4 regions of the Clostridium intestinale genome follow, and region 1 is predicted to be linked to each of the others. Evidence: riboswitches for the same ligand, from Rfam matches in the RefSeq annotation. Region 1 holds a riboswitch; each other region holds the start of a gene.

What was found. A riboswitch is a leader RNA that binds a small molecule or an ion and turns the genes downstream of it on or off. The one in region 1 is predicted to bind thiamine pyrophosphate.
Region 2: another riboswitch for thiamine pyrophosphate. It lies ahead of thiT (energy-coupled thiamine transporter ThiT); the one in region 1 lies ahead of thiS (sulfur carrier protein ThiS).
Region 3: another riboswitch for thiamine pyrophosphate. It lies ahead of thiW (energy coupling factor transporter S component ThiW); the one in region 1 lies ahead of thiS (sulfur carrier protein ThiS).
Region 4: another riboswitch for thiamine pyrophosphate. It lies ahead of thiM (hydroxyethylthiazole kinase); the one in region 1 lies ahead of thiS (sulfur carrier protein ThiS).

Annotation. Positions count from the first base shown of each region.
Region 1 covers NZ_CP121166.1:301,530-309,565, reverse strand. The annotation lists gene P8F83_RS01410 (GNAT family N-acetyltransferase) at 3-551, shown strand; gene P8F83_RS01405 (acyltransferase family protein) at 566-1,630, shown strand; gene P8F83_RS01400 (thiamine phosphate synthase) at 1,713-2,309, opposite strand; gene thiH (2-iminoacetate synthase ThiH) at 2,336-3,454, opposite strand; gene P8F83_RS01390 (thiazole synthase) at 3,447-4,229, opposite strand; gene thiS (sulfur carrier protein ThiS) at 4,254-4,454, opposite strand; TPP riboswitch at 4,595-4,695, opposite strand; gene P8F83_RS01380 (HD domain-containing protein) at 4,764-5,393, opposite strand; gene P8F83_RS01375 (ABC transporter permease/substrate-binding protein) at 5,520-7,076, opposite strand; gene P8F83_RS01370 (ABC transporter ATP-binding protein) at 7,089-8,036, opposite strand, start outside.
Region 2 covers NZ_CP121166.1:3,214,866-3,222,901, forward strand. The annotation lists gene P8F83_RS16530 (anaerobic ribonucleoside triphosphate reductase) at 1-740, opposite strand, end outside; gene P8F83_RS16535 (DUF3048 domain-containing protein) at 1,083-2,081, shown strand; gene P8F83_RS16540 (PadR family transcriptional regulator) at 2,357-2,809, shown strand; gene P8F83_RS16545 (hypothetical protein) at 2,877-3,086, shown strand; TPP riboswitch at 3,118-3,217, shown strand; gene thiT (energy-coupled thiamine transporter ThiT) at 3,292-3,999, shown strand; gene P8F83_RS16555 (ferredoxin) at 4,035-4,223, opposite strand; gene P8F83_RS16560 (Mrp/NBP35 family ATP-binding protein) at 4,293-5,144, opposite strand; gene P8F83_RS16565 (YhfM domain-containing protein) at 5,171-5,998, opposite strand; gene P8F83_RS16570 (hypothetical protein) at 6,130-6,690, opposite strand; gene P8F83_RS16575 (DUF7922 domain-containing protein) at 6,811-8,036, opposite strand, start outside.
Region 3 covers NZ_CP121166.1:132,767-140,802, reverse strand. The annotation lists gene P8F83_RS00650 (MutS-related protein) at 1-494, opposite strand, end outside; gene recQ (DNA helicase RecQ) at 513-2,285, opposite strand; gene P8F83_RS00640 (DUF3243 domain-containing protein) at 2,525-2,770, opposite strand; gene thiD (bifunctional hydroxymethylpyrimidine kinase/phosphomethylpyrimidine kinase) at 2,861-3,670, opposite strand; gene thiW (energy coupling factor transporter S component ThiW) at 3,676-4,188, opposite strand; TPP riboswitch at 4,293-4,402, opposite strand; gene P8F83_RS00625 (hypothetical protein) at 4,467-5,159, opposite strand; gene sdaAA (L-serine ammonia-lyase, iron-sulfur-dependent, subunit alpha) at 5,187-6,062, opposite strand; gene sdaAB (L-serine ammonia-lyase, iron-sulfur-dependent subunit beta) at 6,066-6,746, opposite strand; gene P8F83_RS00610 (nucleoside kinase) at 6,776-8,036, opposite strand, start outside.
Region 4 covers NZ_CP121166.1:2,298,688-2,306,723, forward strand. The annotation lists gene P8F83_RS11935 (transposase) at 1-213, shown strand, start outside; gene P8F83_RS11940 (ribonuclease Z) at 346-1,254, opposite strand; gene thiE (thiamine phosphate synthase) at 1,374-1,997, opposite strand; gene thiM (hydroxyethylthiazole kinase) at 1,987-2,796, opposite strand; TPP riboswitch at 2,873-2,984, opposite strand; gene P8F83_RS11955 (DEAD/DEAH box helicase) at 3,109-4,554, shown strand; gene P8F83_RS11960 (hypothetical protein) at 4,599-4,802, opposite strand; gene P8F83_RS11965 (50S ribosomal protein L11 methyltransferase) at 4,860-5,741, opposite strand; gene P8F83_RS11970 (metallophosphoesterase) at 5,811-7,073, opposite strand; gene P8F83_RS11975 (hypothetical protein) at 7,235-7,792, shown strand; gene P8F83_RS11980 (spore coat associated protein CotJA) at 7,884-8,036, shown strand, end outside.

The DNA.
Region 1 (8,036 bases):
TAATGTTTATAGAAAATAAATTAATTATTCACAAGAATCTTACCTGGACTCTTCGTTGTCCAAGTAAATCAGACGCCGAAAAGCTATCAACTTTAAGAGTTAAAATAGATGGCGAAACTGAATACCTGGATAGAGAAGCGGGTGAAAACTTACTTACTAAAGATGACTTTGAAAAAATAATTGATGAAGATAACGCTTCTAATACAAGTTTATTTCTACTTGCAGAAGTTGAAGGACAAATTGTAGGATTTTTAAGATGCGCTGGTAATACCTTATCAAGGTTTAAGCATAAAGCTGAGTTTGGAATATGTATATTAAAAGATTACTGGAGTTATGGGATAGGTAAAATATTAATAGAAAATATGCTTAAATGTATGGACTCTTCAGAAGTTAAGAAAATCACTCTAACTGTTGTTGAATCAAATGAAAAAGCAATTCAAATGTATAAAAAATTTGGTTTTACTAGAGAAGGATCGCTTATAAATGACCGTATACATAAGGATGGAAAATATCATAACACTATAATAATGGGAAGATTTTTAGATAAGTAACAAGGAGGAAATACATGAGAAAATACTTTTTAGATAATATAAGATGGATAAGTATTCTATTACTTTTTCCTTATCACACTTTCATGATTTATAATAATTGGGGTGAGAACTTTTATGTTAAAAGTTCTGGTGTATCTATTTTAAGTGCCTTTATCCAAGGTACTTCTCCTTGGTTTATGCCTTTATTATTTGTTATAGCGGGAATAAGTTCTAACTATGCACTTAAGAAAAGAACTCCTAAAGAGTTTATAAATGAAAGAAGAGCAAAATTATTAAATCCTCTTCTTTATGGAATTTTATTTCTAGTTCCTATTCAAACCTTTTTTGCTGAGAAATTTCATAATGGATATATAGGAAGTTATTTTTATCAATATATATTGTTTTTTACAAAGCTAAATGATTTATCAGGATATACTGGAGGTTTTACTCCTGCTCATTTATGGTTTGTTTTCTATTTATTCATCATTTCACTTTTAGCTATTCCTATTGTGACTAAATATGATAAAAGTAATATTAAATTGAAGATTACTAATCTATCAGTTATTAGATTGATTCCTCTCTTTATATTTCCTTTATTTATGTCACTAATCTTAGATATAGGTGGTAAAAGTATAGGAGAATTTTTTGCTCTATTTATGTTAGGGTATATGGTATTATCTGAGGATATTATTCAAGAAAAACTTGAAAACAATAGGTTTATTTTATTTATAAGCTTTATTATATTAACAACATTAAATCTATTAATTATATACCTTTGGAAGGTTAATATTGGAATATTTCATGATGTTTTTATTAGAATTATTGCTTGGATTGGAATACTCGCAATTATCGGTATGGGAAAACATTATTTAAATTTCTCAAATAACATTACTAAGTATTTTTCTAAAGCTTCTTTTCCTATTTATATTTTTCATCAATCTTATGTAATATTAGTAGGTTATTACTCACTAAAATTATTTACATCAATCTCTGCACAAGTTATTTTTATAATTTTAGGAAGCTTTATATTAACAATGATTACTTATGAAGTTTTTAGGAAAGTGTATTTTTTAAGAAATATGTTTGGTATTAAAAAATAATCACAGCCTATTTTATTTAGAATTCTTAAACAAAACAACCTAGGATTGTTAGTTTTATTAACAATTCCAGGTTGTTTTGTATCTATACTCTATATTCTTTTAAAGTACTTTTTATATCTTTACTTCTCATCAAGGTACTCATTACAGCTATTCCCTCACACCCTGTGTCTTTAACTTCTTTAACATTGCTTGGCAATATTCCTCCTAAAGCTACAACTTTACAAGAAACCTCTTTTTTAACCTTACTAATAAAGTCTACTCCTTTTGGTTCTAATCCCTTTTTACATTCAGTGTTAAATATATGAGAAACCAAAACATAACTAGCCCCTTTTTTATCAGCTTCAATAGCCTCTTCTAAACTATGAACTGAAACACCTACTTCTTTAAAACTATAAATCAGCTTATTATCCTGCTCCATAAACACTTGAAATGGTAGCTGTATTCCGTAAGCCTTAAGTTTTATTCCACCCTTTATATTTGAGTTTAAGATAAGTTTTGTCTTATTTTCATCTATAACTTCTTTAACCTTATTCCCTAGTTTAACTAAATCATCAAAACCTAAATCTTTTTCTCTTAGTATTATATTATCTACTCCATTTTCTGAACATTCTTTAATTACTTGTAAGAACTCCTCTTCATTACTTACGAGTTTTCTATTAGTTATTAAATATATTTTCATAATTTAAGCATCTTCTCTCAATATATTTATATAGTTTCCCAATCCTTAAATATTGGCTGATAACCTTTATTTATAAGCATATTTTTTATTTCTACTGCAGATCTTCCATCCGATATCTCAAACTGTTCTTCCCCAACTTCTACATCAGAGGAATGTCCTCCAACATGAGTAGAAACTCCTGCTGATATCTTATTAACCCCTAAAGGTATTAAGTGTTCCCTTAGTTCTCCACTTTCTCTTGTAGATATATTTAAAGAAGCTGTAGGTTTAAATATTCTCATGGCTAATATGGCTTGTACTAAGTCCATATCACTTAAAGGAAGAATATCATCATATCCTCCAACACAAGGTCTTATCCTAGGAAAGGAATAAGCTATGTCTACCTCCGGATATTTTTTAAGTAAATAATCTCCGTGTAACCCTGTAAAAAACGCTTCTTTTCTAAAGTCCTCTAGCCCAAGCAGTGCACCTATTCCTAAAGTTCTCATGCCTGCTTTTGCCCCTCTTTCTGGAGCATCTATTCTAAAGCTGTAATTACTTTTAGGTCCTTTTATATGCACCTTTTTATAAATTTCTTTATTATAAACCTCTTGATAAACAGTAAGTCCATCTACTCCTGCTTCCACTACTTTTCTGTAACTCTCTTCATTCATTGGATATATTTCTATAGATACAGACGGGAAGTATTTCTTTAAACTCTTTGTAGCCTCTACTATATATTCAGTTGGATTATGGTACTCGCTTTCCCCAGTAAGAATCAATATATGCTTAAACCCTTGACTTGATATCGCTTTAGCTTCAACCTCTATTTCTTCCATAGTTAGCTTTCTTCTTTTTATTTTGTTTTTAGCACTATATCCACAGTAAGCACATAAATTAACACAGTAGTTAGCTAAATATAAAGGAGTGTAAAGTAAAACTGCCCCTCCAAAATACTGTTTAGTCAATTTATTAGCTCTTTGAGCTATTTCTTCTAAAACTTCTACAGCCTTTGGTGAAAGAAGATTTAAAAGATCCTTTGGTGATAAATTATCTTTATAAATACTTTTTCTAACATCTTCTATAGTCACCTTAGAAAAGTATTCATCAAAATCAAAATCTTTATAGCTATCTACTACCTCTTCATAACTACTATAGTTATTCATTTCTATCGCCTACCTTTAAAAATCCTGTTAATGGAGATGATGCCTTTGCAAAATCTGATACGTTTCCAGCTCCAGCTAAGTAGGATAATCTGCCTGCTTTTATAGCCAATTTAAAAGCTTCTCCCATAAGTACTGGATCATCTGATGAAGCTATTCCTGTATTAACTAAACAAGCTGCCGCTCCCATTTCCATTGCTTCTGCTGCATGAGATGGCTTCCCTATACCAGCATCTACTATAATTGGGGCATTTATTTCTTCTATCATTATTTTTATTATTTCTTTTGTTTTAATGCCTCTATTTGATCCTATTGGTGCACCTAGAGGCATTACAGCTGCAGCTCCTGCTTCAATCATCATTTTTCCGAAATATATATCTGGATTCATGTATGGTAAAACTACAAATCCCTCTTTAGCTAAAACTTCTGTTGCCTTTAAGGTTTCAAAGTTGTCTGGCATTAAATATTTTGAATCTGATATAACTTCGATTTTTATCCAATTTCCACATCCCATAGCCTTAGCTATCCTGGCTATTCTTATTGCCTCTTCAGCATTTCTTGCTCCTGAAGTATTAGGAAGCAATACCATATCTTTAGGAATATGTTCTAGTATGTTTTCCTCTTTGTTATCAAAATCTACTCTTCTTATAGCTAATGTAATAACCTCTGCACCTGATGCTTTAACTACTTCTGGTATCAGTTTGTTTGATGAATATTTTCCTGTTCCAATTAATAATCTGCTATCTAATTCTTTACCTGCTATAACTAACTTATCCATTCTAAAACTCCTCATTTAATAATTTTATTTTGAGCCTCCGCCCATAAAACTAATTATTTCTATAGAATCATCTTCATTTAATAATCTGCCTTCAATGTCTTCCCTATTAACTATTTCATAATTAATTTCTACTACAATTCTATTTGGATCAACCTTAAGCTCTCTAAGTAATTCAACTAAACTTCTACTCTCTTTAAGCGCGTATTCTTTTCCATTAACCTGCATTTTATCACCTCCCCTAACTTTATTTATATATCTTGAACCTGACCGGTTGACTACTTGACCTGTCAACTGGTCAAATTATCATAAAAAAAAGACTTCCCGAAGGAAGCCTAAAGTTTTCTAAAAGTAGATACTATGTGTATACACTTATAAATCTGCTTCCCTACGGTGGTACTAACCACGTCAGGTTCTTAGAGTTAGAATATCAATTCCTCTCAGCCAAAAGGCACCCCTAGCAAAAAATTATTCTATTTTGGTACATTATACATCTTATAACTTTATATGTAAATGCTTGTTTTATAATTTAATATATTAACATAAACTCCACATGTTGTTTAGTTTGTCTCTAAATCTGTCTATAGCCTCTTTAGTTTCTTCTCTATCTTTCCTTGATAGGTTTCCTCTACCGCATCTATCTGCATAGGATAATAAAGCAATTTCTTCTACAGAAGTTTCTTCAACAAGTTTTCTTGGGTTCCCAAAAGGAAGATTTTTTTCAACATAAAGATAATGCATATGATATTTTACTAACTTACTAACTTTATCTATAAAATCCTGGTCATCCTCTACTTCTCTTAATAATCTTATAACCATCTCTGCCCCTACTGTATCATGATCATAAGACGTCCATCTCCCTTTTCTCTTGACTGTTGTTTTAATCTTTCCTATATCATGTAACAAAGCTCCCCACATAAAAGCTCTTTTATCTGTACTCTTTTTTCTAAGTGTAGCCGCCTCATCCACAACCAACATAACATGGTTCCACACATTTCCCTCTGGATGATATTTAGGTTCTTGAGGTATATCCATTAGTTCTCGTATTATACTAAATGATGTGTCATTTATTTCTTTAGATTCAATTAGTTCATTAAGACTATTTGATGGTTTTTCTTCTTCCAAAAGATATTTTTCAATTTTATTAAACACTTCTTTATTGTCCATATTTACCTCTCACTAATTTAATATTCTTTATTCTTATTATTACCTAAGCTCTTTAGCTGTATTCAATAGCTTAATAAGCAAAAAAAGTTGCAGAACTATTATATAACTAGTTCTACAACTTTTCATCTAAATTAAATTATTTTCTTTTAAGAACTCTCTTGCAACTGCATCTGGATCCATATTCTCTTCATCAACTTTATAATTTAAACTTCTCATTTTTTCCTCTGTTAACACCCCTGCTAACTTATTTATTAATGGTTTTAGCTCTGGGTATTTTTCTAAAGTATCTTCTCTTACAACTGGAACTGCATCATATGGTGGGAAAAAGTTTTTATCATCTTCTAAAACTTTTAACTTAAAGCCTTCCAGTAATCCATCAGTGGAGAAAGCATCTATTACGTCTGATTCATTTGATTGTATAGAGGTATATCTTAAACCTCCATCTATTCCTTTTGTATCTTTAAAGTTCATGTTATATGTCTTTTGAAGTCCTAAATATCCATCTTCTCTATTCAAGAATTCCATAGTTGAACCTAACCTAAGTTCACCACTTACTTTAGCTAAATCAGAGAAGGAATTAAGATTATATTTATCTGCTGTTTCTTGTTTAACTGCAAGTGTATAAGTATTATTAAAACCTAATGGTTCAAGCCAAGTTGACCCATAGTTCTTCTCAAATTCATCTTTAACCGTATTATAAGCTATATCCTTATCGCTTGTACTTTCCATCCCAAGTATGTTAACTAAGGCTGTTCCTGTATATTCTACATACATATCAATTCCACCAGCTTTTAAGGCATTAAATGCTATAGATGAACCTCCCAAATTCATTTTTCTTTCTACTTCTATATCTGTATTTTCTTCAATAAGAGTTGCTACCATATTACCTAATATTAACTGCTCATTAAAGTTTTTAGAACCTATTACAATTTTATCTTTATTTACAAACATTGTTTTTGAAAAATTAAATAATATAACTAAAGTCAATACTCCGCATGTAACAGCTAATATTTTTTTAGTTAGCTTTCTATTTTTAATAGTATTATCTACAGCTATTCCTTCTGGAGTAACAACATCTTCTATCTTACCTATTAAGAAATCTATAAGTAAAGCAAGTATACATGCTGGAATTGCACCTGCTAAAATCATATTTGAATTAACAGTTTGTACACCTGAGAATACTAGGTATCCAAGACCTCCCCCTCCAACGAAGGCTGCTATGGTCATTAACCCTACAGCTGTAACTGCTGATATTCTTATACCTGCCATTATTAAGGGAAGTGATAGTGGTAATTCAACCTTTAATAACATTTCTGTTTTTGTCATTCCCATTGCTCTTGCAGCTTCCATAGTATCTTTGTTTAAGTTATTTATTGCTGCATAGGTGTTTTTAAGTATTGGTAAAAGTGAATATAGTAGCACCATTAATATAGCTGGTTCAGAACCAATTCCAAGTATAGGAATTAAAAATCCTAATAGGGCTAAACTTGGTACTGCTTGAACTAAATTAGCAAATCCAATTATAGGTTTTGCCAAAGAACGCTTTCTAGTTATAAAAATTCCTAATGGTACACCGATTATTATAGCTAAAAGAACTGCTATAAAAGTAAGCTGTATATGCTCAATTACTAAACTTATAATTTGATCTTTTCTACTTATTACAAAATCTATAAATGCCTTCATAAGATATTCCCCCTACTCTAAATATTGATTCGAAAGTACTGATACCAATGTTGATTTAGTTATTAATCCTAATAACTTTTTATTTTCAACTACTGGTACATACCCAATAGATTTTTCATTCATAGTTTCTAATATCTCTATTATTGAGGCATCCTTAGATACTGATATTATATCCTTTTCCATAACTTCTTCCACAAATTGTTTATCTTGATTTATTCTTATGGATTTCATGGTTATTATACCTTCAAGTTCTCTCTCTTTATTTACTAGTAGTAGAGAATCTACTTTTTTACCTCTCATTAACTCAAGCGCTTGGAATAGAGTTCTTGCTTTATTAGATACTACAGGCTCTTCTATCATTATATCTGTAGCTTTTATCATTTCAGGATTGTTCCATATTCTGCTTTTTCCTATAAACTCTTCTACAAATCCTTCTGCTGGATTTTTAATAATATTTTCTGGTTTATCTAACTGCAGTATGTCTCCATCCTTCATTATGCAGATTCTATCTCCTATTTTTATTGCCTCATCCATATCATGAGTAACAAACACTATTGTCTTTTTAAACTCTTGTTGTATATTAAAAAGCTCTTCCTGTAATTGTGCTCTTGTAATAGGGTCAAGTGCACTAAATGGTTCGTCCATAAGTATTACTTCTGGATTTGTTGCAAAGGCTCTAGCTACTCCTACTCTTTGTTGCTGACCACCACTCAAGTCTCTTGGATATCTATCTCTGTATTTTTGTGGCTCTAATCCAACCAAATTTAATAACTCTTCGGTTCTAGCTTTTATTTTCTCTTCATCCCATTTTAATAACTTTGGAACTAAAGCTATATTTTCACCTACTGTCATATGAGGAAATAATCCAGTTTGCTGTATTACGTACCCCATATTCCTTCTTAAAGCTATGGTATCTATATCCTTAATTGCTGTATTATTTAGCAATATTTCTCCTTCAGA
Region 2 (8,036 bases), 1.8 Mb from region 1:
TCTAAACCATATCCCATCAACTCTTCTTTAATTTCTTGTCTTGTAGGGTCGACAAAAATAGACATATCGTTGTCAAAGTCTGGATGTGATTGGCCTCCAAACATATCATTTTGAGTTGATTGTAATAATATACATGAAAGTTCTGCAGCTGTCTCAATTCTTCTAGGTTTATTTATAGTTCCATATCCAGTATTGAAACCATTTTCAAGCATTTCCCTAGTAGGAATATGAAGACAGTTTGTAGTTAAATTATATGAATCTAAATCATGATAATAAACATCTCCATTTTCATGAGCCTTAGCTAAATGCTTAGGCATGTTTGAAAGATTATGCCACTTGTTAGATTCTGAAGCAATCCTAAGAAGCTTAGAGGAAAAGTTATTACCAACATTGGCGTTATCTCTATCAGTTTCTATTCCTATTCTTTTTATAGCATTCATTAAATCTGATTTTATTTCTCTAACTTTAGTTCTTTCATTTCTATAAGTTGAATAAATACTTGCTATATCTTGAAGTCCACTATCCTTTAGTGCTCTTTCCACAAGATTTTGAATTTCTTCAACAGTTACCTTCTCTTGTTGTGACATTTCTATGTAAGTTATAACCTTTTGAATAAGATCTATAACTTGACCTTCCCTTAATGGGCTTCCTAGTTCTTCAGCCGCTCTCTTAATCGCATTAGATATCTTCTCAGTATTGAATTTCACTTCTCTACCGTCTCTTTTCACAACATCTAGCATTCTTTATACCCCCGTTACACTATATCTTGTACCTGGTTTATTATATATTAGGAAAAATTTATTTACAATTTTAAAATTTACCCTTTTTAGGTTATAGCATTTACTATATTCTATTTACTCTCTTTTTTAAGTTTTTTTATAGTTTTTCACACATTGACATTTTAAAATTATGAGAGTAAATGCTAGCAAAAAAATGAAACATTTTTCTTTTATACCACACTACATATACTCGAAAAGTATCGTATAAAATTAAATTCTCCACTCTACCTATGCATAAATAAATATAATTACAATATTATTGTAATATAGATTATGTAAATGCATTGTTATAAGGAGAGTACTATGATTAAGAAATTGTTACCACTAATACTACTAGTCATTATTCCACTTACAGCGTGTTCCAATTCATCACCTAAAAAAGTTGAAGAAGAAAATACTTCTACTGACCCTGTAGTTGCTGAACAAAAATACTATTCTCCATATACAGGTGAAGAAGTATCTGAACAAGTTTTAAATAATAAACCCTATATGGTTATCGTAGAAAATTCATCTTCCTCAAGACCCCAAAGTGGATTAAGTGGTGCTGATATAATATACGAAACCATGGCAGAAGGGGGAATCCCTAGATTCATAGCCCTATTCCATAAAAATTCTGTTGAAAAAATAGGTCCAGTAAGAAGTGCAAGACCTTATTTTATTTCTATTGCAAAAGATATTAATCTCCCATTTGCTCATTGTGGAGGAAGTCAAGAAGCACTAGATACCATAGCGAAAGACTCCACCTATATGAGCATAAACGAAATGGCTCAAGGCTCTTATTTCAGTAGAGACAACAAGAGAAAAGCACCTCACAATTTATATACCTCCTCAGAAAAACTTTTGAAATATATAAATGATAAAAAGTTGTCCTACACTCCAAATAATAGTCTTGTTTTTAGCAACGAATATTGGGATAACTCCCTTTTAGACCCACTTGATAGGATAATTTTGAAATTAAATAAATACTATTCCACATCTTATGTTTTTAAAGATGGCTACTATGTAAAATCAATGGATGGAACAGAAGCCATAGATACAAATACAAATCAAGCTTTAAAATTTACTAATATAGTGATACAAAAAACAAATATAGTAACTAGAGAAGATGGTCGCTTAAATATAAAATTAGATGGCTCAGGTGAAGCTTATGTACTTTCTAAAGGGAAAATAGTAAAGGGTACTTGGAGGAAAGATTCTTCTAAAACTATGCTTTTAGATTCAAACAATACAGAGATTCCTCTTTCAAAAGGTAATACTATATGGCATATAATTTCTAACGATGTCACTATCCCAATTGAATAATTTTTTATTATAAACTCCTTAATTATTAGGAGTTTATTTAGTTTACTATAAAGAATTCCATAATTTTTAACAATTATCAATGCAGAATTTATAAATAACTTTCACCTCTATAAGAGCTTATACATATAAAGATTTTCTATATAGGTTAGACATTTTCCTATAATATCTATATAATATTATTAAAAAAGAATTGCAGAAAACGTATTTTACATATCTAAAACTTTCAACTATCAGACCTGGTCTTATAGGAATAACTTTGGAAAAGGAATAATTTAATGAAAAATTCAAGCTTTAATACTAAAGAAGATATTAGAGCAGAAGAAAAGCGGCTCTATAATGAGTATAAACAAAAGCTATCTGAATTAAAAAAAGTGCATAAAGAAAATAATGCTGTTGGGCAAGTTTTTACTAAAGGCCTTTTACCTATCTATGTACTATACATCTTAAGTGAATCTCCTTCTAACGGAAATGATATATCTCATAAGATTGGTGACAAAACAAAAGGTTTATGGGTTCCATCAACCGGAGGAATATATCCAATATTAAAAAAATTCGAAAAAGAAGGTCTTATAGAGGGTCAATGGGATGATCCAAAAAAGAAATTTCAAAAGATATATACCCTTACCCCTTTAGGCGAATCAGAGTTTTTAGAAAGAAAAGAATTGCTTAAGCCCAAAATTCAAGAAGCTTTAAAAGTATTTAAAATAATTTACTCAGATTTATATTAAATGTATATAAAAGTCTCCTAAGATAAAGAATATTAAATGTATATTCTTATTTTAGGAGGCTTTTATTATGAAAGGTAAAATTATTGATATGAGTTCCAATGATGCTGTAATTCTACTTGAAGATGGCACAAGCGTTAATGTATCCATTTCTCATCTTCCTTACGGAAGCAGAGTTGGTTCTGAAGTTAACCTAAATCCATCAAACATTTACGGCATAGAGGAAAGTACTGTATCTCAAAATAAAATAAGTAATGATAAGTTAGTTGATTTTTTCTAATTTCTATTATATTATAAGCATATAATAAAATAATATGTGCTAGGGGTGCCTTAATGGCTGAGAGATGTCTTACATTAACCCTTTTACCTGATCTGGTTAATACCAGCGTAGGGAAGCGATAGTATCTAAAGTATAATATGCCGCAACCTTATTAGGTTGCGGTTTTTTGCTTCTTCGCTTTAAGCACAAAAAGAAGGAGGTTTTTATGAATTATTTATCTGATGCTTTAACTTATGTTAAAGATATATTTACAGAATTTTTTCAAAGCTTGGCAGAAATTTTTATTAATCTACCAGCAAATACTAGCGAGATAGTTAAACATCCGCTATCTTTAGTTGCACTTATAGGGTGTGTAATTATTTTAATAGTACTTATAAAGGCTAAAAAAATCGAAATAACTACACAATTAATAACGAGGATTGGAATAGCCTTGGCTCTTGCAACTGTTCTTAAGGTATTTAGGCTTTATCACTTCCCTCAAGGAGGTAGCGTAACCTTAGGAAGTATGGTTCCAATATTAATAATAGCCTTTATGTATGGTCCTTTAGTAGGATTTTTGACTGGATTCTTATATGGAATAATAACCTTGTTTATGGATCCATATATCCTACATCCTGTACAAGTCCTATTTGACTATCCACTTCCATTTTTAGCTCTAGGACTAGCTGGATTCTTTAAGCAAAATAAGCTACTCGGAACTTCTGTCGCCATATTTGGCAGATTTTTATGCCACTTTATATCTGGCGTTGCTTTCTTTGGAAGCTTTGCTCCAGAGGGAATGTCTCCAATAGTCTATTCACTTTTTGTAAATGGACTACTAGTAGGGGTAGAAGGTATCATATGTTTAGTTATAATAAAATTTTTACCTATAGACAGAATAGTAAAAGCAACTAACAAAAACTACCTAGCATAAAATAGCAAAAAAGCAACCTTACGGTTGCTTTTTTATTATTCTATGCTAATTGCATTAACTGGACAACTTTCTTCAGCTTCTTTTGCGCTATCTTCTGCACCTTCTGGAACTGGATCTGAGATAACTCCTGCCTTTCCATCATCCTCCATATCAAAAACTTCTGGACAAATTGATGGACATAATCCACAACCTATACAAGTATCTTTATCTACTATAGCATTCATATTTTTCCCTCCTGTGATATTACTAACAAAATTAGTATGTCATCATAAAGGAAATATTATTCAATAATTTTAATATAATCCTTGGAATACCGATGTATAAAGTGGATCTTCCTTAACATACTCTTCAGCTGTACCATTCTCCAAAGCCTCTGTTAAATCTAAATTAATAGGAAGCTCAGCTAAAAGTGGTAGCCCTAAATATTCTGCATGTTCTTCAGCAGACTTTTTGCTAAATATTTTTATTTTATGATCACAACTATCACAATTAATATAAGACATATTCTCTACTACTCCCCTTATGCTAATTCCCATCTTTTGTGCCATAATAACTACCTTCTTAACTATCATAGAAACCATATCCTGAGGCGTAGATACGATTATAATTTCTTTTAATGGGAAACTTTGCATTACAGTTAATGCTATATCCCCTGTTCCTGGAGGCATATCTATAAGTAAATAATCTAAATCCCCCCACTCTGTATCAGTATACATTTGGTTTAATACTCCCGTTATAACAGGCCCCCTCCAAATAACTGGTTGATCTTCTACTGGAGTAAGTAAATTCATAGATATAACCTTTATTCCTAATTTACTCTCTACAGGCTTAAACTTAAAGTTTGAATTATTATCCAGCGGAATCATCTCTGCTCTTTTATCATTTATACCAAAAAATCTTGGCATAGATGGCCCTGTTATATCTCCATCTAAAACACCAACCTTATATCCTCTATTAGCTAACTGAGTTGCAATAAGTCCTGTAACCGTAGATTTACCTACTCCACCCTTACCACTTATCACTCCGATAATATTCTTTACTTCTCCATATTTAGGTAATACTTTCATACTCACTGTATTTGTTCCACATCCTTTGTCTTTTGTATTGCAACTATCCTTGCTTGCACAACTTGAACAACTTGACATAAAAAAACTCCTCCTTAGTCTATATACTACCAATCTTTCGGTTTTGTAGTGCTTGTTTGAATGCTCCATGCTTTAAGGTCATAATCTCCCCAAACATAATAAATCTCATAGCTATGGTCATTCTTATTTTCAATAGTTATGTTAGTTTTGAATTTTTTTGATGTATACCCTTGATTTCTAACGGTTATTATCACATCAAAATCCTGCTTATTCCCATTTATTATTTTAACATTATTAGTTATCTTAGCCATATCGCTATTAAAAGACTCTATATCCCTAGATAATATGTATTTAGTACACTCTACATCTCCCAATATATCTATACCTATTTTTTTGTTGCCATCATTTAAATAACTCTTCTTCTCTTCAAGAACTTTCAATATGCTTCCATAATATATGGTGCTAAAATCTCTTGGTTTTCTTACAAAAGATAGATTTTGAATTATGTCATTATCGATTCTACTAGAAACATAATATACTTTATTCTCATCATAAAAATTCCCTTTAGATTTTTCATCTACCCCTACCACATAGTTAAACTTTTTTACCTCTTCACCTACATATACTTCAAAAATGTAATCTGATTCAAGGTCCACCTTTTCACTCATCTCTTTTGCAGAAGAAAGTAGATTATATACATCCTTAATAGTTTTATCATCTGTTACTACAAATCTAAAACCCTTATCTCTAGTACTTTGTATTACTATTTTATCAACCTCATAATTTTTTATATACTCGAAGTCCTCATTTTTAAGTCCTAATTTAAGTTTCCCTTTATCTACTATAGAACACCCCGTAAATAGGGTTAATATTACTAACATTAACAAACTAAACTTCGTGATAGACTTTCCCATACCTAAACTTTCTCCCTCTTAACTTATTTAATTATGTTAATAATAACAATAAACATAATTCTAAATAAGGAGAAGCTAAGCTTCCCCTTATCATAAATAAATTATAATACTTAATACTTTTTATATCAAATTTATTTCACTGAATCCACCAAAACCTTAAAAATATCTTGATAATTAGTTTTGTAATACTTGCCATCTACCATAAAGCTAAGCTTAACTAATTTTTCACCTTTTATCTTTAAATAATATACATCATAAAATGTCTCTCTTTTATTTTCACCCGTAACTATAAAAGAAGTCTTATAACCTTTATAGTTTTTACTTTGATAACTATCTAAACTATAGTTCCCTATCTCCCCTTCTATATATTCCTTATCTTTTTCTATAAGAGCTTTATCATCCCCCTTATAGTTTATTAACTGCACATATCCTGTAATACCTAAAGAGCTGTCAGAAAAACTCTTATAATATGTTATATAATTCCCTGGTAAGCTTCTATCACTGTTTTCCCATTGACTAGGTAACTTAAAAGAAATTTCCTTATCCTTGTCTGTATACTCTGTGAAATCTGTTATATTATTATTCATTAATGAAATCGACTGAAATCTTTCATTGAATATCCTTTGTCCTACAAACAATAGCCCCATTAAACATATAAGTACTATAGTAACGCCTAACTGCTTTCTATTCATAAAAACCTCCTAGATAATCCTTAATAATTTATTTATACTCTCTTTAACATAAATCTATGATTAAAGATTTATAAATAAATTATGATCCTAGAAATAAATACATACTTCTAGGATCGTATCTTATCTTTCTGCTGGTATTACAATAACAGAGTTTCTGAAATCATAGAACATTAACCAATAACCCATTCCATCTCCTAGGGTTTCATCTTCCATCCATGTTACAAAACCTGTCTTTCCTCCATATGGTTGATCTCCCTTATCCTTTTTACCTGGAATTCCATATACTATATATTTCATCTTTCCTTTATCATTACATTTATAGCCTATACAATAATGTTTATGTTTTTTAAAGTAAGGATAATAATTTATCATTGGATAGTATATTACTGTGTACTTATTATAATCAGCTATATTACACATCTCATCTAGATTATCTACAGGTACTTTATACCATTTACAATGTTTTATATCCTTCTTTTTGTTCTTGTGTCTATCAAGTTCGAAGTCTTCAGCCAAAGATTCAAAAAATTCTCCAACAGATCCTCTAATCTTGAAGTTTTCTTCACTATAATCATCTACTATCTTGTTTTCATATTCGTCAAACTCACTTCTTACCTCAATAGTATCCTCTTCAACTATCGGCGGCTTAGCCCCTCCAATATTTCTTCCTATTGTGGTATAAGAACTATCATATAAAGGTTTATTATCAATTTCTACATTTCGTGGTGAAGTAGTGTTATACATATTTCCACCTTGAGTTCCTGGTGTACTATATATTGGCTGATTTTGCATATTTCCTGTGCCATTCATCATACCACCTTGGTTTCCCATAGTACCTACTTGCCCAGTTGTCATTCCTCCTTGGCCTCCCATGGTGCTTCCTGGACCATTCATTGTAGTTCCTGCTCCCATGGTAGGAACTGCATCTTCATATAAAGGTGCCTCTCCCATACCATCATATGGAGTTTCATAAATACCATTTCCTACTTCAGGTGTTGTTCCATTTTCTTCAGTCATTGTTCCTGGTGATTGCATTGCTCCTGGTGTTTGTGTAGGAGCTTGTGCAGCTGTTGGTGATGTAATTTGTGAATATAGGGTTGAACCTGTAAACTTACCTAAATCAACACTATTAACCACAGGGTACTGTTTCCAATCATCCTTTGGCATTTCATTACTCATAAAGCCACTTATTAAAAATTCTAACTTATCCCCAACTTTTTTTACTATAGCTGCCCCTGATATTTTGTCATAACCTAGTCCCATACCTCCAATGTTATTAACGCTAAATTCTTTATAACCATCTACCTTTCCTATATCAGTTATGTTCACTTCTCCTAAATTCATAA
Region 3 (8,036 bases), 170 kb from region 1:
AAGTAAGTAGGATTTAATAAAACTCCTAATATTAAAAATAACACAGGTAAACTACCAATTATAAAATACAATATTTCTTTTAGTTTATTTATCTTCTTATCCTCTAATAAAAAAGATAAAAGTTCTCTTTTCCCTTCTCTATTTAAATCAAAAAATAAATAATTTAACTCGTCTCTTAATTTATTATTATTTTTTATTGAATCGATTAGTTTATCTCTTTTAAACAACTCTTCTTTATTAAATGTAGGAGTATTAATCATATGCATAAGCATACTCTCTCCTGGAGAACTATTAGTTCTATCAATCTGTTTATAAACTTCACTAATCGATAAGTCTTCATAAATTTGTTCAGTCAAATAGAAATCTTCTTTTTCTCGATCTTTTATTATCTTATAATCTTCAATGATTTTCTCCATATTTCTAGACGATTTATGACTTTTGGGCCAATATGAATTTATAAGCGCTATCATTTCCTTTTTTCCAAAACCAAACATCCACTCACTCCCCTTAAATTAATGAACTTCTCTTCTATTAACGATATTTAAAATATCTCTACCATAGTTTTTTATTTTCCGCTCCCCAATACCTTGAATTTCTAGTAGTTGTTCAAAACTTTTTGGTTTTCTATTAGCTATTTCAATTAATGTTTTATCACTAAATAATATGTATGGCTTTACATTTTCTAACTTAGCCTTATCTTTTCTATATAGTCTAAGTACTTTAAACAATTCTTCATCCTGACATACAGTAAGCTCTCTTTTTTCTATTTTAAGCATTACTTTCTGAACGCCCTTTAATATCTTTACTGATTGCTCATTAAGCTTTAGAATTGAATAAGTCCCTTCTTTTAATAAAACATATTTCTCTTCAAGTAGTTTATTTATTATATCTTTTATATATCCACTAGAATATTCCTTCATTATTCCAAAAGTAGATATATTAATCAGCTGATTTTGGACTATTTTAGGTCCCCTAACCCCTCTTAAAATATCTACAAGTACAGATATACCATAACTTTCTTTAGTTCTGTATACACATGAAAGTATCTTTTGAGCCTCAAGGGTAAAGTCTATTAGCTCCTCATTATTAAAACAATTTGAACAGCTATTACAATAACTTTTTATATCTTTTTCCCCAAAATAATTTAATATAAAAGACTTGTAGCATCCATCATATTCACATAAAGACAATAACTCATTAAGTTTTCTAAGTTCAATCTCTCTCCTATTAATAAGGCTGGTTGTATTAATCAAATATTCTACTGAATAAATATCCTCTCTAGAATATAGTAAGTTACAATTGCATCTTTCACCGTCTCTTCCACCTCGTCCTATTTCTTGATAATAGCTTTCTATATTTTTAGGAATTGAAAAATGTATTATATTCCTTATATTAGATTTATCTATCCCCATACCAAATGCGTTAGTTGCTATCATAGTATTATAATTGTCCATCAGGAACTCATCTTGATTCCTATTTCTTTCACTATCACTCATACCACCATGATATTTACAAACAGAGAAACCTAAATCTTTTAAATATATGTATAATCTATCAACTTCTTTTTTAGTTAAACAATATATAATTGAACTTTCATCTATATCTCTTAAACAATCTTTTATAAACTCTAATTTATCTATTTCTTTATATATATTTATAATTAAGTTTTCTCTATTAAAACTGCCTATATAAATATATGGATTCCTTAATTCTAAAAGATTAACAGAATCTTCCCTAACTTCTCTTGTTGCAGTTGCTGTAAAAGCTGATATTACAGGATCTGAACTTAAACTTTTAATAAAAGGTGATATGTCTTTGTAACTTTTTCGAAAATCATGTCCCCATTGTGATACACAGTGTGCTTCATCTATCACAACTTGAGAAATCTTTAGGCTATTAAATAATTTAATAGTATAGTTAGAAGACAATCTTTCTGGAGCTATATATATTATTTTATATTTACCTTTTGTTACATCTATCTCAACTTTTCTAATTTCATCTATACTCATAGAAGAGTTTATATAAATGCTGTCCACTCCAAGGGCTCTTAAAGAGTCCACCTGATTTTTCATAAGAGATATTAGCGGAGAAATTACTATGGTTATACCTTCAAAAATAAGCGCAGGAATCTGATAGCATATAGACTTTCCAGCTCCCGTTGGAAGTATTCCAAAAGTATCTCTTCCATTTAATATGTTATTTATTAGTTCCCACTGCCCAGTTCTAAAGCTATTATATCCATAAACCTTATTTAAAACTTCTTCTATCCTATTTTTCTCAAACATACCTTCACCCAACACTAAACTCATTCTTAACCTCTATACTTTAGAAGTCTCTCAGAGACTTCATTAGATTTATTTTAACATTAATCCTTTAGCACGTCACCCAGTGCTTCATTAAATCATTTTTGCCTTATTTTAATAAAAAAATCGACTTTTAAGATTTTTAATTAAAATCCTATTAAACTTATCAACAAAAAAAGAGCAATTACAATTTATATGTAACGCTCTTTAAAATATAAAAATTATTTATCAGCAATTCTTACTATAAGTTTTGCTAAAACTTCTTTGTCATTTGAATCTGCAGAATCCCATAACTCTTTAAGAAGTCTTTCTTCCTCTGTTTTTGGATCAACATTATTTGCTAAAAAGGTTCCAACCTTTTCAGCAATATTAGTTATTGTTCCATCTGACATTCCTACAGTTTCTCCTAAATCAACAGCTTTGCCAAGAGTATCTTTCCACTTGCTCCAATTTTTTAAAGTTTCCATATACTATTCACCTCCTATAATAACTTATTATTAGTATTTAAGAAAAAATAAATGTACCTATAATACTAAATTTATAGGTACATTTATTAATTATTTTTTATTTAATCCACTTTTTTCATATAATTCGTAAAAATGATGAGTTGGTCCTACACCTTTTCCAAGCTCAAATCCATTTTCTATAGCAACCGTTATATATCTTTTTCCTTCTTCAACAGCTTCAACTACATTCATACCCTTAGCTAAATTTGCTGCAATAGCAGAAGATAAAGTACATCCTGTTCCATGTGTATGTATAGTATTTACTCTTCTACCTTTAAATACAGTAAAGTTCTTTCCATCAAATAATAAATCATCAGCTTCACTTTCTAAGTGACCACCTTTTACCAAAACATATTTGGGACCTAATTCATATAATTTAGTAGCAGCTTCCTTCATGCTATCCATATCCTTAATCTCAACTCCTAAAATCTCTTCAGCCTCTGGTAAGTTAGGTGTTATTAATGTAGCGAAAGGAAACAGCTCTTTAATTAAAGTATCCTTAGCATCCTCTGATAATAGTTTAAAACCAGTTTTTGAAATCATAACTGGATCCAATACTATTACTGGTAGTTTATCTACTTTTCTAAAAGACTCTGCTATAGCTTTTATAGATTCTATCTTTGAAACCATTCCTATTTTTATAGCATCAATATAGATATCGTCAAAAAGCACCTCTATTTGCTTTGATATTATTTCTGGGCTTATATCTTGAATTCCAAAAACTCCTTGAGTGCTTTGAGCTGTTATAGCCGTAATTACACTCATTCCATAAACGCCATTTGCCGAAAATGATTTTATATCAGCTTGAATACCTGCTCCTCCACAAGAATCAGAACCTGCAATAGTTAAGGCTTTAAACATAATATTTACTCCCTTCCTTTAATTAATAAATTTTTTATGGCAGGTATATTTAAAAATATTAATGCTATTATAGCTCCTCCTACGCAACTAATCGAAAAAGGCACTATAAAAAAGGTCAATGCAGCTTGTTTACCTAAAATATAGGCATATATTGGGTAAGCTAGTAATGCACCTAATAAACCAGTACCTACTACTTCTCCTAAAGCTGACGCATATATATTCTTAAAGTACTTATACATTAATGCTGCTAGAAATGCTCCAACCATACTTCCTGGAAATGCTAATAAGGTACCTGTTCCTAGGGCATTTCTAAGCAAGGATATTGAAAAAGCATTTAATACTGCATAATAAGGACCTAATAATACTGCTGAAACCACATTTATAAAATGCTGAACCGGAGCCATTTTAGCGCCTAGTACAGGAATCGTTAATAAAGTACTTGTTGTTGTACCTATTGCTATTAATACTCCACTTATTGCTATTTTTGAAGTGCTTGATACATTAATTCTTTTTTCCATCGTTAATCCCCCTAAAAATTAGCCAAGGAGACTTATATCCGCCATATTTTTGTACATAAATAAAAAAGAAAAAATAAAAGTGTAGCAAGAGCTACACTAATTTTAGTACAAAACTAATGCTTCCCTACGCTGGATTTACCCAGATCAGGTTATAAGAGTCAGAAAATCTTGTTTTCTATCTCAGCTGGCAACACCAGCCCCCCTAGCTAAATATTAAAATTTAATCTATATCTAATATACCATTTAATTATTTATAGTGCAATTGCTGTAACCTTGTTTTAAGCTAATGAACTAATTATCTCTTCAATACCAACAACCATACCATTGTTTGTTCCAAAATTAACTATAACCTTATTAATACCGTTACTATTAAGATTAGTTATTAATTTCCCTAGTTTTTCTTTATTTAGTCCCACAAGTTTTGACGCACTTAATTGTTCCATATGCACCTTGTTTTTAGCTAAATCAGCCTCAGTATATATGTATATGTATTTATCATTACCTGAGTTTCTTATTAAAACATCTATATTATTTTCATCAGTAGCTTCTCTAGCAACTATATAAGTTCTTTCCTTAAGCTCTAAGGAATTAGTATTTCTAAAACTTGTATTTGTATATATCTCTTCATATCTATTTATAAGATATTGAATATTCTCTGATAAAATAGAAGAACTTTCTGTATCTTTATTAATAAAACAACTATTAAAATTATTGTCTCTATTTTTAAGCACAATTATAAACTTAGATAAGGAAAACTCTTCATAATTACTATAATCTGAAGTTATCAATTCTCTGTCAGTATAAATGTATATAGATTTTTCTCCTGCATTTGAAGATAAAACAGCTATATGCCCATCTTTAGTCCATATATAAACCTTCTCTAACTTAAGTAAAACCTCAAGCTTAGCTAATTCATAAACCTTAGTATTTCTAATTAAATCAAATTTTTTAACTTCTTCAACAAAATTCATTTTCATATCTCCTTAAAACCTTTAAGCTTATTTCCCGAAAACTTGTTCATTTAATTTTTTTCCTGTTTTTGTAATAGCTATTCCACCCATAGCAGTTTCCTTAAGTTCACTAGGCATATTTTTTCCAACATCATACATAGCACTTAAAACATCATCAAATGGAATCTTACTGTTTACTCCTGCCATAACTAAATCAGCTGTTGATAGAGCACTAACAGCTCCCGCTACATTTCTTTTTGCGCATGGAACCTCTACTAATCCAGCAACTGGATCACATACTAGTCCCATGATATTTTTAAAAACTATAGCCGCAGCATTAAGGCTCATTTCTGGAGTTCCCCCCATCATTTCTACTACAGCAGCAGCCCCCATAGCAGAGGCTGAACCACACTCTGCCTGACATCCACCCTCTGCACCTGCTAAAGTTGCATTTTGAGCTATTATAATTCCTAACGCAGAAGCTGCAAACAATCCTTTTATAGCACCTTCATAATCAAGCTCTAACTGCTCTACGGCTGTAATAATAACCGCTGGCAATATACCACAAGATCCAGCCGTAGGACATGCCACTATTTTTCCCATAGAAGCATTTACTTCTGCACAGGACATAGCTCTTGCCATTGCTTTTATAATAACATTTCCTGTAAGGGATTTTCCACTATTTAAGTATTTATTTATTTTATATCCATCTCCACCAATTAACCCACTTACAGAGAAAACTTCTTCTTCCATTCCTTGTCTGCAAGCTTCCAGCATGACATCATAACTTTTCTCCATCATTTTAATTACTTCTTCTCTAGTTAATTCTGAGGTTTCCATTTCATAAAGAATAGCATATTCACTTAGTGAAATGCCCTTATCAGCGCATATACTTAGAATCTCCTCACCTGTTTTTGCTAACAATTTTTATTCTCCTTCCTTAATAGGATTTATCCTTATAACTTTTGATATGTAGTCTATATTTTTTATTCCATTTAAAACCTTATCTGAAATTTCATTATCAACTTCAAATATCATAGTTGCTTCCTTACCCTTTTGGCTTCTAAAAACCTTCATAAAAGCAATATTTATTGTATCTTCATACAAAAGTGATGTTACCTTCGATACTGCTCCTGGTACATCCTTATGATTTACAATTAAGGTAGGATAACTTCCTGTAAAATCAACTTCTTGATCATTTATAGCTTTTATAACTATACTTCCCCCACCTATTGAGCAGCCTGTTATAGAATAGTTACTACCACTTACTCCATTCATTATACATTTTACAGTATTAGGGTGTACATCTCCTAAATCCCCTTCTTCAAACTCTATCTTTATACCTAAATCCTCTGCTATACCCAAAGCATCCCTTAGACGTATATCCCCAGGATTCATTCCTAGTATACCTGCAGTAAGAGCTCTATCTGTTCCATGACCTTTATAAGTTTTCCCAAAAGATCCATGAAGGATAAACTTAACAGCTTTTAATTCCTCCCCAGCTATAACTCTTGCAATTCTCCCAATTCTAGCAGCTCCTGCCGTATGGGAGGAAGAGGGCCCTATCATAATAGGCCCAATTATATCAAACACTCCATACTTTTTCATAATTACCACCTTTTTATCTTTTTGTTAAACTAATATTTATAAAAACAACTTCCACCTATAAACTCTCTTAATATAGAATTACCTGGAACCATTTCTGTATCTATATCTTTAAAGAATCCTAAAAAGGACTTTAATCTTTGAGCCTCGTAATAAACATCACTTTCTTCCTTTATCTTATCTAGTTCAAAAAGTGCATACTTTCTAAGCACACAAAGCTCATATACAAGGGTTGAATTAAACATAACATCTGCATCTTCTTGGAATACAAATATATTCTTTTCTTCTCCTCTTTTTATAGAGTTCCACATTAAAAGAGTATCCTCTCCACCATACCCTCTAGTTAGATAATCTCTAACTATTCTTCTAATTTTTCTAACATCTGTGGTTGCAATTCTATTATGATTATCTAGGTTCAGTTGTGTCAATGCACTTATATAAATTTTAAATTTATTCACATCTGAAATAGAAGCTGTTAATTGATCATTTAATCCATGTATACCTTCTATTATTAACAAACCATTTTGAGGTAATACAAGTTCATGCCCATGCCATTCTCTTTTCCCCTTAACAAAGTTAAAACTAGGTATCTCAACTTTTTTACCTTTTAATAGTAACTCTAAATGCTTATTAAATAAATCTAAATCTAAAGAATTTATGGACTCAAAATCAGGTTTTCCATCTTCCCCTATAGGGTTTTTCTCTCTATCTACAAAATAATCATCCAAAGATATTGGAGTAGGTATAAATCCATTTACCCTTAATTGAACTCCTAATCTCTTTGAAAAAGTGGTTTTTCCTGAAGAACTTGGGCCTGCTATCAAAATAACTTTTACATCTTTTCTTTCTGAAATCATATCTGCTATATTAGCTATCTTCTTCTCATGAAGCGCCTCTGAAACCTGTATAATATCTATAATCTCACTAGATTCAATCTTATCATTTAAAGAGCCTACTTCTCCAACACCTAAAATATCAAGCCATGTTTCATTTTCATAAAATATATTTGATAACTTTTTATGTTCCTTAAACTCTTGTATCTCTAATGGTTTCTTATCATCTGGATACCTTAGAATAAAACCTTTATCATAATAAATAACATCAAATACCTTTATTTCTTTAGTATTAACTGCCATATGACCATAGAAATAATCATATCTTCCATCTAGCTCATATAACTTAACTGTTTCTAGATTCATATGATTAAGCAATTTTACCTTGTCAATCATTCCATAATCCTTAAAAATTTCTATAGCATCTTCCTTTAAAAATTTATTTTTACTTATAGGAATT
Region 4 (8,036 bases), 2.0 Mb from region 1:
GTTAGAGAATTTGTACACATACGAGCATTAATAGTAACTATGATACGATCTTTATGTGATATCAATATAAAATCTATATGTAGTATATTGGGTAATATTTGTGCATCTAACGTATCACGCCTGTCTTCAGTTGGCGTAGATTTATTAATGACTAATAGGATTTATTCAAACTTAATTGACGAATATGTTACTTTAAATTTAAAAGCTATGTAAGAAATCATATCTTAAAAGTTCTTTTAAAATTTTTTATTATTTGATAGTTAATTATGGACAAGTATCATAACTTTATAACTATTATTTATAAAAATCCTCATTTTCCCTATATGTTATTTAAATAACTAATACTTAACTGCCCCTAAAAGATATAGTTTTTATGAGTCTATCTTCCCCTATTACAACATTTTCAAAAATATCTTTAGCATTAACTAAATACCAACTTGGTTCTTCCATAGCTGGCGAGAAGTGAGTTAAAAGTAGTTCCCCTACCTCTGCATTTTTAGCTAAATTAGCTGCCTCTCTAAAAGTCATATGTTTATTTTTTATCGCTTTCTCTAGATCATTATCATCACCATAAGTGCCTTCACATATAAATATATAACTGTCCCTAACAAAGTTTATAATTTCATCTATAGGTCTTGTATCTGTTATTATTGATAACTTAATTCCTTTTCTATCACTACCTAAAACCATAGATGGATTAAATATTTTACCTTCAAACTCTATTTCATTTCCTTTTTGCAAAACATTCCATATATCTTTCGGTATATTATTTTCTAATGCATTTTCAACACTAAATTTTGGTGCTCTTTTTATATAAAAACTATATCCTAAGCAAGGAGCTGAATGATCAAGATTTAAAGTTGAGATATTAATAAAATTATCTAACTCTATAGTATCAATTGGATTTTCAATTATCTTAATATCATAAGGTAGATATGGACATATTACCCTTAGTGAATTAACTGTATTTTCAATTCCTTCTGGTCCTATTATTGTTAGAGGCTCTGTTCTTCCGCTATTTCCTATCGTAGATAGTAATCCTGGAAGTCCTACAATATGATCTCCATGAATATGAGTTATGCATATAATATCTATGGTTTTGAATCCCCAGCCAACCATTCTCATAGATACCTGAGTTCCTTCTCCACAATCCACTAATATCTTTCTGCCTCTATAATTTAATAAAATTGAAGAAAGATTTCTATTTGGCATTGGCATTCCTCCACCACAACCTAATAATGCTACATCTATCATAATATTCACCTCCTTGTTATATTATGCACTAAACTTATTAAATATTGTAATATATATGAGAAAAAATTGGGGACAGTTAATCATAAAATTTTTGCTTAACCGTCCCCCATTATACACTTTTATTTAAGCTTCGCAAGCATATCCTTAGCCGCCTGTTCAATATCATCTTTTCCTAAAATAGCACTTACAACTGCTATCCCATCTATTTTACTTTCCTTTAATAGTTCAGCATTATTTTCGTTAATACCACCTATTCCAACCACAGGGACGGTTAAGGATTTTTTTATCTCCTCCAAAAGATCTATAGATACTGAGCGAGCATCCTTTTTTGTATCTGTTGGAAAAACAGCTCCAATTCCTAAGTAGTCTGCTCCTTCTGCTTCTGCTAATTTAGCTTCCTCTAAAGTTGCGGCAGAAATACCTAATATCTTCTCTTCACCAATGATCTTTCTAGCAACTTTTGTAGGTATATCACTTTGTCCAACATGAACTCCAGCAGCATCAACAGCTAAAGCAATGTCAATCCTATCATTTATAATAAGGGGTACATTATGTTTGTCCGTAATCTTTTTAACTGCCACAGCTAAGTTATAAAAATCCAAAGAACTAATATCTTTCTCTCTTAACTGTACTAATGTAACCCCACCTTTAATACTTGCTTCTATAGCTTCACAAAGGTCTCTTCCTTTTAAAACATCTCTATCGGTAACTAAGTACATTGTATAATCTATATTATTGTTCATATACCTTACCTCTTTCTAAAATAACTTCTGAAGACAAGTTATATATTTCATCAATAATGTTTGATCTTAGTTTACCTGTCCCCTCATTTTCTCCTAATCTTTCATGAGCCTTTTCTCCTGCAATTCCCATAGAAACTACCCCAGCTAAAGCTGCTGTAAATGAATCCTCACAAACTCCTGCAAATGCTCCAGTTAAAGCTGTGCACATACATCCTGTTCCAGTAACTTTTGACATTATCTTGTGTCCATTTTCTACAATTGCAACCCTTTCTCCATCAGTAATTATATCTTTAGCTCCAGTGATTGCGATAACTGTCCCCCATTTTTTTGCAATTTCCCTAGCTAGTCCAACTTCATTTAAAGAACTTTCTTCTAAAGAGTCTACTCCTTTAGTTTTAACATCAGCTCCATATAAACTTTTTATTTCAGATAAGTTACCTCTAATTACTGAAAATTTCACTTCTTTAATTAACTCTGCTCCAACCTTATTTCTAAATGGAGTAGCTCCAACACCTACAGGATCTAAAACAACTGGAACTCCAAGTTCATTAGCTTTTTTACCTGCAGCTATCATTGATTTTACAGTATTGCTGTTAAGTGTTCCTATATTTATCACTAAAGCAGAAGCTATGCTAACCATATCCTCAACTTCGTTTATATCATCAGCCATAACTGGAGATGCACCTATAGCTAAAGTTATATTAGCACAATCATTAACAGTAACATAGTTAGTTATTTGATGAACTAAAGGAGACTTTTCTCTAACATCTTTTAAAGCTTGAACAACATTATTTTTCATAAAAAAACACCTCAATTAAAATTATTTTAAAACAAAAAAGACACAACCCATAGGATTGTGTTTAACTTCATAAAATACTATTAAACAAAACACTTCCTACGCTGGCATTATCCAGTTCAGGTACTAGGGTTAAAGAAATTTAGTTCTTACTCTCAGTTGGCTATCATCCAACACCCCTGTGCTATTTAAGTTATATTTTTATAATAGCACTATAAAAATTCTTAAGCAATAGAAAGAGAAAGTATTTTACTTTATAGGGTATAATGTTAATATAGTAGATACGTTATGAATTTATAGAAAAAGGTGAAATTGTTGAATAATATTAATTTTAAAGATTTTAATTTAAATCCTAATATTCTAAAAGCTTTAGAGGAATTAGGATACTCAAATCCTACAGATGTACAGAAAGAAGTTCTTCCTATAGTACTTCAAAAGAAAGACTTAATTGTAAAAGCTCAAACAGGTAGTGGAAAAACTGCCTCCTTTGCAATACCTCTATGTCAATCTATTGATGTAGAAATAAAAAATCCTAAGGCACTTGTATTAACTCCAACTAGAGAGCTTGCTGTTCAAGTTAAGGAAGACATAAATAACATAGGTAGATACAACAAAATTCGTTCTGTAGCTATCTTTGGAAAACAACCTATAACTAATCAAATAAATGAGCTTAAGCAAAGGGTTCATGTTGTTGTTGGTACTCCAGGTAGAACTCTAGATCATATTAAGCGTGAAACTTTAAATGTAAGTGAAATAGATTATTTAGTTTTAGATGAAGCTGATGAAATGTTAAGTATGGGCTTTTTAGAAGAAGTTGAAGAAATTTTATCTTATCTTCCTAAAAAGAAAACCACTTTGCTATTTTCTGCAACTATTCCGGAGCAAATTAAAACAATTTGTGATAGACATATGAAGTCTCCTAAAAATGTTGAAATAACTCCAAACAAGCTTACTGTTGAAAATATAAAGCAAGGATACTTTGACGTAAAAGATGAAGATAAGTTCTCTCTACTTGAAAAGTTACTTATAAAAGAAAACCCTGACAGTGCAATACTTTTCTGTAGAACAAAAGAGAATGTAGATACTCTTATTTCTAAACTTGAAGGTAAAAGATATCCATCAAAAGGACTTCATGGAGGTATGCTTCAGCCAGAAAGATTAAGAACTATAGATGAGTTTAAATCAGGTAAGTTTAGATTTCTTATAGCTACTGATATAGCATCAAGAGGTCTTGATATAGATAAAGTTTCTTTAGTTGTAAACTATGACCTTCCTATGGAAAAAGAGAAGTATGTACATAGAATTGGAAGAACAGGGAGAGCTGGAAACTCTGGAGTTGCCTTAACCTTTAAGACTCCTTATGAAGATAGATTCTTTCAAGAAATTCAAGATTATATAAATTATAAAGTTCCTAAACTTTCTCCACCTAGTAGAGAAGAATTTCTTGCAAATAAAGAAGACTTCAAGCTAAAAAATGAAAACTTCAAAAAAGTTACTACTAGTAAAAAGAAAGAAGTTTCAAAAGACATTACTAAGATATACTTAAACGGTGGAAAAAAGAAAAAGATACGCCCAGGTGACATAGTTGGTGCAATATGCAGAATCCCAGGAGTTGAACATGATGATATAGGTATAATAGATGTTTCTGACAATGTTTCCTATGTTGATATTATGAATGGTAAAGGTGATTTAGTTTTAAGAGAACTAAAAAATGCAACGATAAAAGGAAAAACTCTAAAGGTTGAAAAAGCTAAAAGTTAGTTTAGAAAAGATGAGCACTTTATGAAAATGCTCATCTTTTAATTTTAGCTTATATTCATATTACACTTAACACCATTTCTCCTTAGTTCATCTGCAAGTGCAACTTTAAGTTTTTTTATTATAGTACTTTTAATTTCACTCTCCACCTTCCCCCTAATCAAGTCTTGTGGAACAAAACCAGGAATTCCGTGATTAGCTGCTACCTCACCAGGATTTTTAACATCAATGGTTATTGAAATATTTATCATAACCGTCCCCTAAAAAATTATTACTGTACTATATTTATGCTGAAAGCTCAAATAATATTATTTATTTTTTATTAATACAGCTGTTATCCACTCATTTGTTTTTGTACTTTTATCTAAGGTATATCCGTAGCTTTTAACTATGTCTAAAACTTTTTCACTACTCCACTCAACCATACCCGAAACGAATAATACACCATTTGCTTTTAATACTTCATTTATAAAATCCATTGAAGATAAGGTTTCTTCACCTCCAATATTTATAAACACAACATCAAACTTGCCTGAAACTCCAAAAGTCTTTGATGTAACATCACTTATAACAACTTTTATGTTGTCAACATTATTTAACAATGCATTATACAGTACTTCTTCTGTAACATCTCTAATATCTAAAGCAACTACTCTATCCGCATTTTTTATAGAAGCTGCTAAACTTAAAATTCCAGAACCAGCTCCTAGATCTAAAACTGACTCCCCTTTAAAATCTCTATCTAAAATATAACGTAACAAGTCTTGAGTAGTTTCATGAAGACCTGTTCCAAAAGATCCTTGAGATTCAAAATTAATCTTATTTAAACCATTTGGTGAATAATCCTTTTCTGCTATTATCCATCCATTATTTAAATCTATAGGTTCAAAACTTTGCTGCCAATTGTCTTCTGAAACCTCTACTAGCTCCAAAGTCTCTTTAATCTCAAATTCATCTTTTATCTTATCTACTAAACTTTCTGCCTCTGACCTATCCTCATCATAAAAATATACATGTAAATCTATCTCTTTATCCTCTTTTTCAAAATACCCATACCCGTTATCATCAACTGTAACCTCATAAGGTACATCATAATAGGTAGATGATACCCCTAAAATCTCAAGTTTTTCTATTGCATCGTTGATTAAAGAATTCTTAACCCTTAATAAAACTTCAAAAATAACAATCACTCCTACTCCATATTTTGCTTCATTAGTATTTTACACATATTTTGTAGGTTTTTAAACATATATATAAATTTAATCAAAATCTATACTGTTTTCTTCTATTCTTGATATTGAGAGAAGCTTGTTAAAGTTTATTAAAGAATCAGCTATACTTAAAGTCTTAAAGTCAGTCTGCAGATAGTTTTCACTCTTGTTTCCAAATGATTCTATAGCTTTTATTCTGACAGTATACTCCGTGTTTGGAAAAAGCCCTTTTATCTTAAAGCTTAATCTCGACTTTATATATTCCATATAAAAATCTGAAAAAATCATCATCTTTTTAAACTCTTTATTGTTCTTTCTATTAACTACGCTAATCTCATAGGAATGAATGAAATCCTCATGCATAGCTTGAGTGAAACTTATCTTTGCAACATTGTTAGTAACATATTTAATGTGAACTGAACTTTCTTTTTTAAAATAAGGCTTTTTTCTTAAATTCCTTCTATTATCTATATATAGAAAGTTATCCTTATTCCATGGTTCATTTATTATCCATCTATCCTCATTAACTTGGTTTTTTGTAAAATCAATAGTAGATATCTTTACCACATTATCCTCTGATACTTTTACTATTAATCCTTGTGATACCTTGCCTGCCTTTGGCTGAATTGTCCCGTTTACCTTCCCCTTTTCTAACTCCATATAGCTAGTCGAGCCAGCACCTACAGAAGTAAAGTCTTTTTGATGAATGCTTCTTTCATCATTCAAGGGGTAATGAGAATGTCCAGAAAAATTTATTACTTGGGGGAAGTCCTTTAAAACTTCATATAAATCCTTGTTTCCCCAAGCCACACTTCCATAAACAGTGTTTTCAATATGCTGATGAACCCCTAAAAATATAGGTTTCTTATAATCATCATCCCTAGCTACCTCAAGTTCATTTTTAAGCCAAGCCAAAAGTTTTTTACTAAATAGTCCACTTAATCTTTTTCCTTCTGTACTTATTGAAATGAAATGATACCCTTTTATGACTTTGTGTGAATTGATGTCTTCATCTAAATTATCTTTAAATCTTTTCTGAGCTACTTTAATAGATACCCCACCCCAGCAGTCATGATTACCCATAAGAAATATCTTTTCTCCTAAAAACTCTGAATACTTATTATAAATCTTGTTAAACTTCTTGTATTCTTTCTCTCTTCCACTATTAGTTATATCTCCAGTAATAATTAATGCATCTAAATTTTGTTGATATTCTTTCAATCGGCTTAATGCTAAATCAAGTTTTTCATCTTCTTTAGAATTATGAGCTTTTACATGTATATCACTTATTACTGCAAAATTTAATTCCACAAAATCATCCTCCAAAATTTATTTCTAATATCAATTTAACAAATGAATGTTAATCAAAGATGTAAACTATGTTAAAACTCCAAGAACCCATTTTATAAATAATAAATAGTATATATTAAGAAAACAGAAATTCTCTGTAGAAATATTAGGAGGCAAAATAAGTGTCTAAGAAGCGTGATAAACCTAGTGGATCAAAAGATACTAAGAAATCTAAACATAATAATACCCCTGATGTAAATAAAGACAATTTTTCTAATAATTCAAATAAAAATAATCAGTCTTCTGATGATTCTACGAACTTTGATCCAGCCCAATATAGACATGATATGGGAGAATTAGTTCTTCTTAGTGACCAACTTTACGCATGTTATACAGGAATAGTTGCTTATCTACTTCTAATTAAAGCTACCCAGGAAACTATAGATCAAACAGTGGTTAAATATCAAGGTGGGGATGTAACTAAGCTTCGTAATCCGGCAATAGATGCAAATTTGTCTAGTATTTTTAATTTTTTTACTCTCCTTCAATTTACTAAAATTGGTTATTCAAGATTTGTACAAGTTTCTCGTGAATATGAGGAAGGAACAACTGATGTTGATCCAAAATTCAGACGTGAGATACTTTATGGACTTATAATAAGCTCTGTAAATATGTTCGACCAAAGAATGAGAGAATTAAATTCACCTTATTCACCAATATTAACTCCATTTCCAGGTTAATGTGTTCCTCTATTTGTAACAATAACAAGTACAACTTCATAAATTGTATTGATTGGTAATATAAGTAAATTTAATTTAGGAGGCCCATGTTATGTATGATAATAACGAAAGACATTCGAGTAAATCTCATAAAGAACACAAAATGGATTATGCTAAAGCCTATGTAAGACTTCAGCCTTTTGAAAATGTCTATGATGCAGACACTTCTCTAAAGCGTGGAACTATATTTAGAGATTTAGACAAA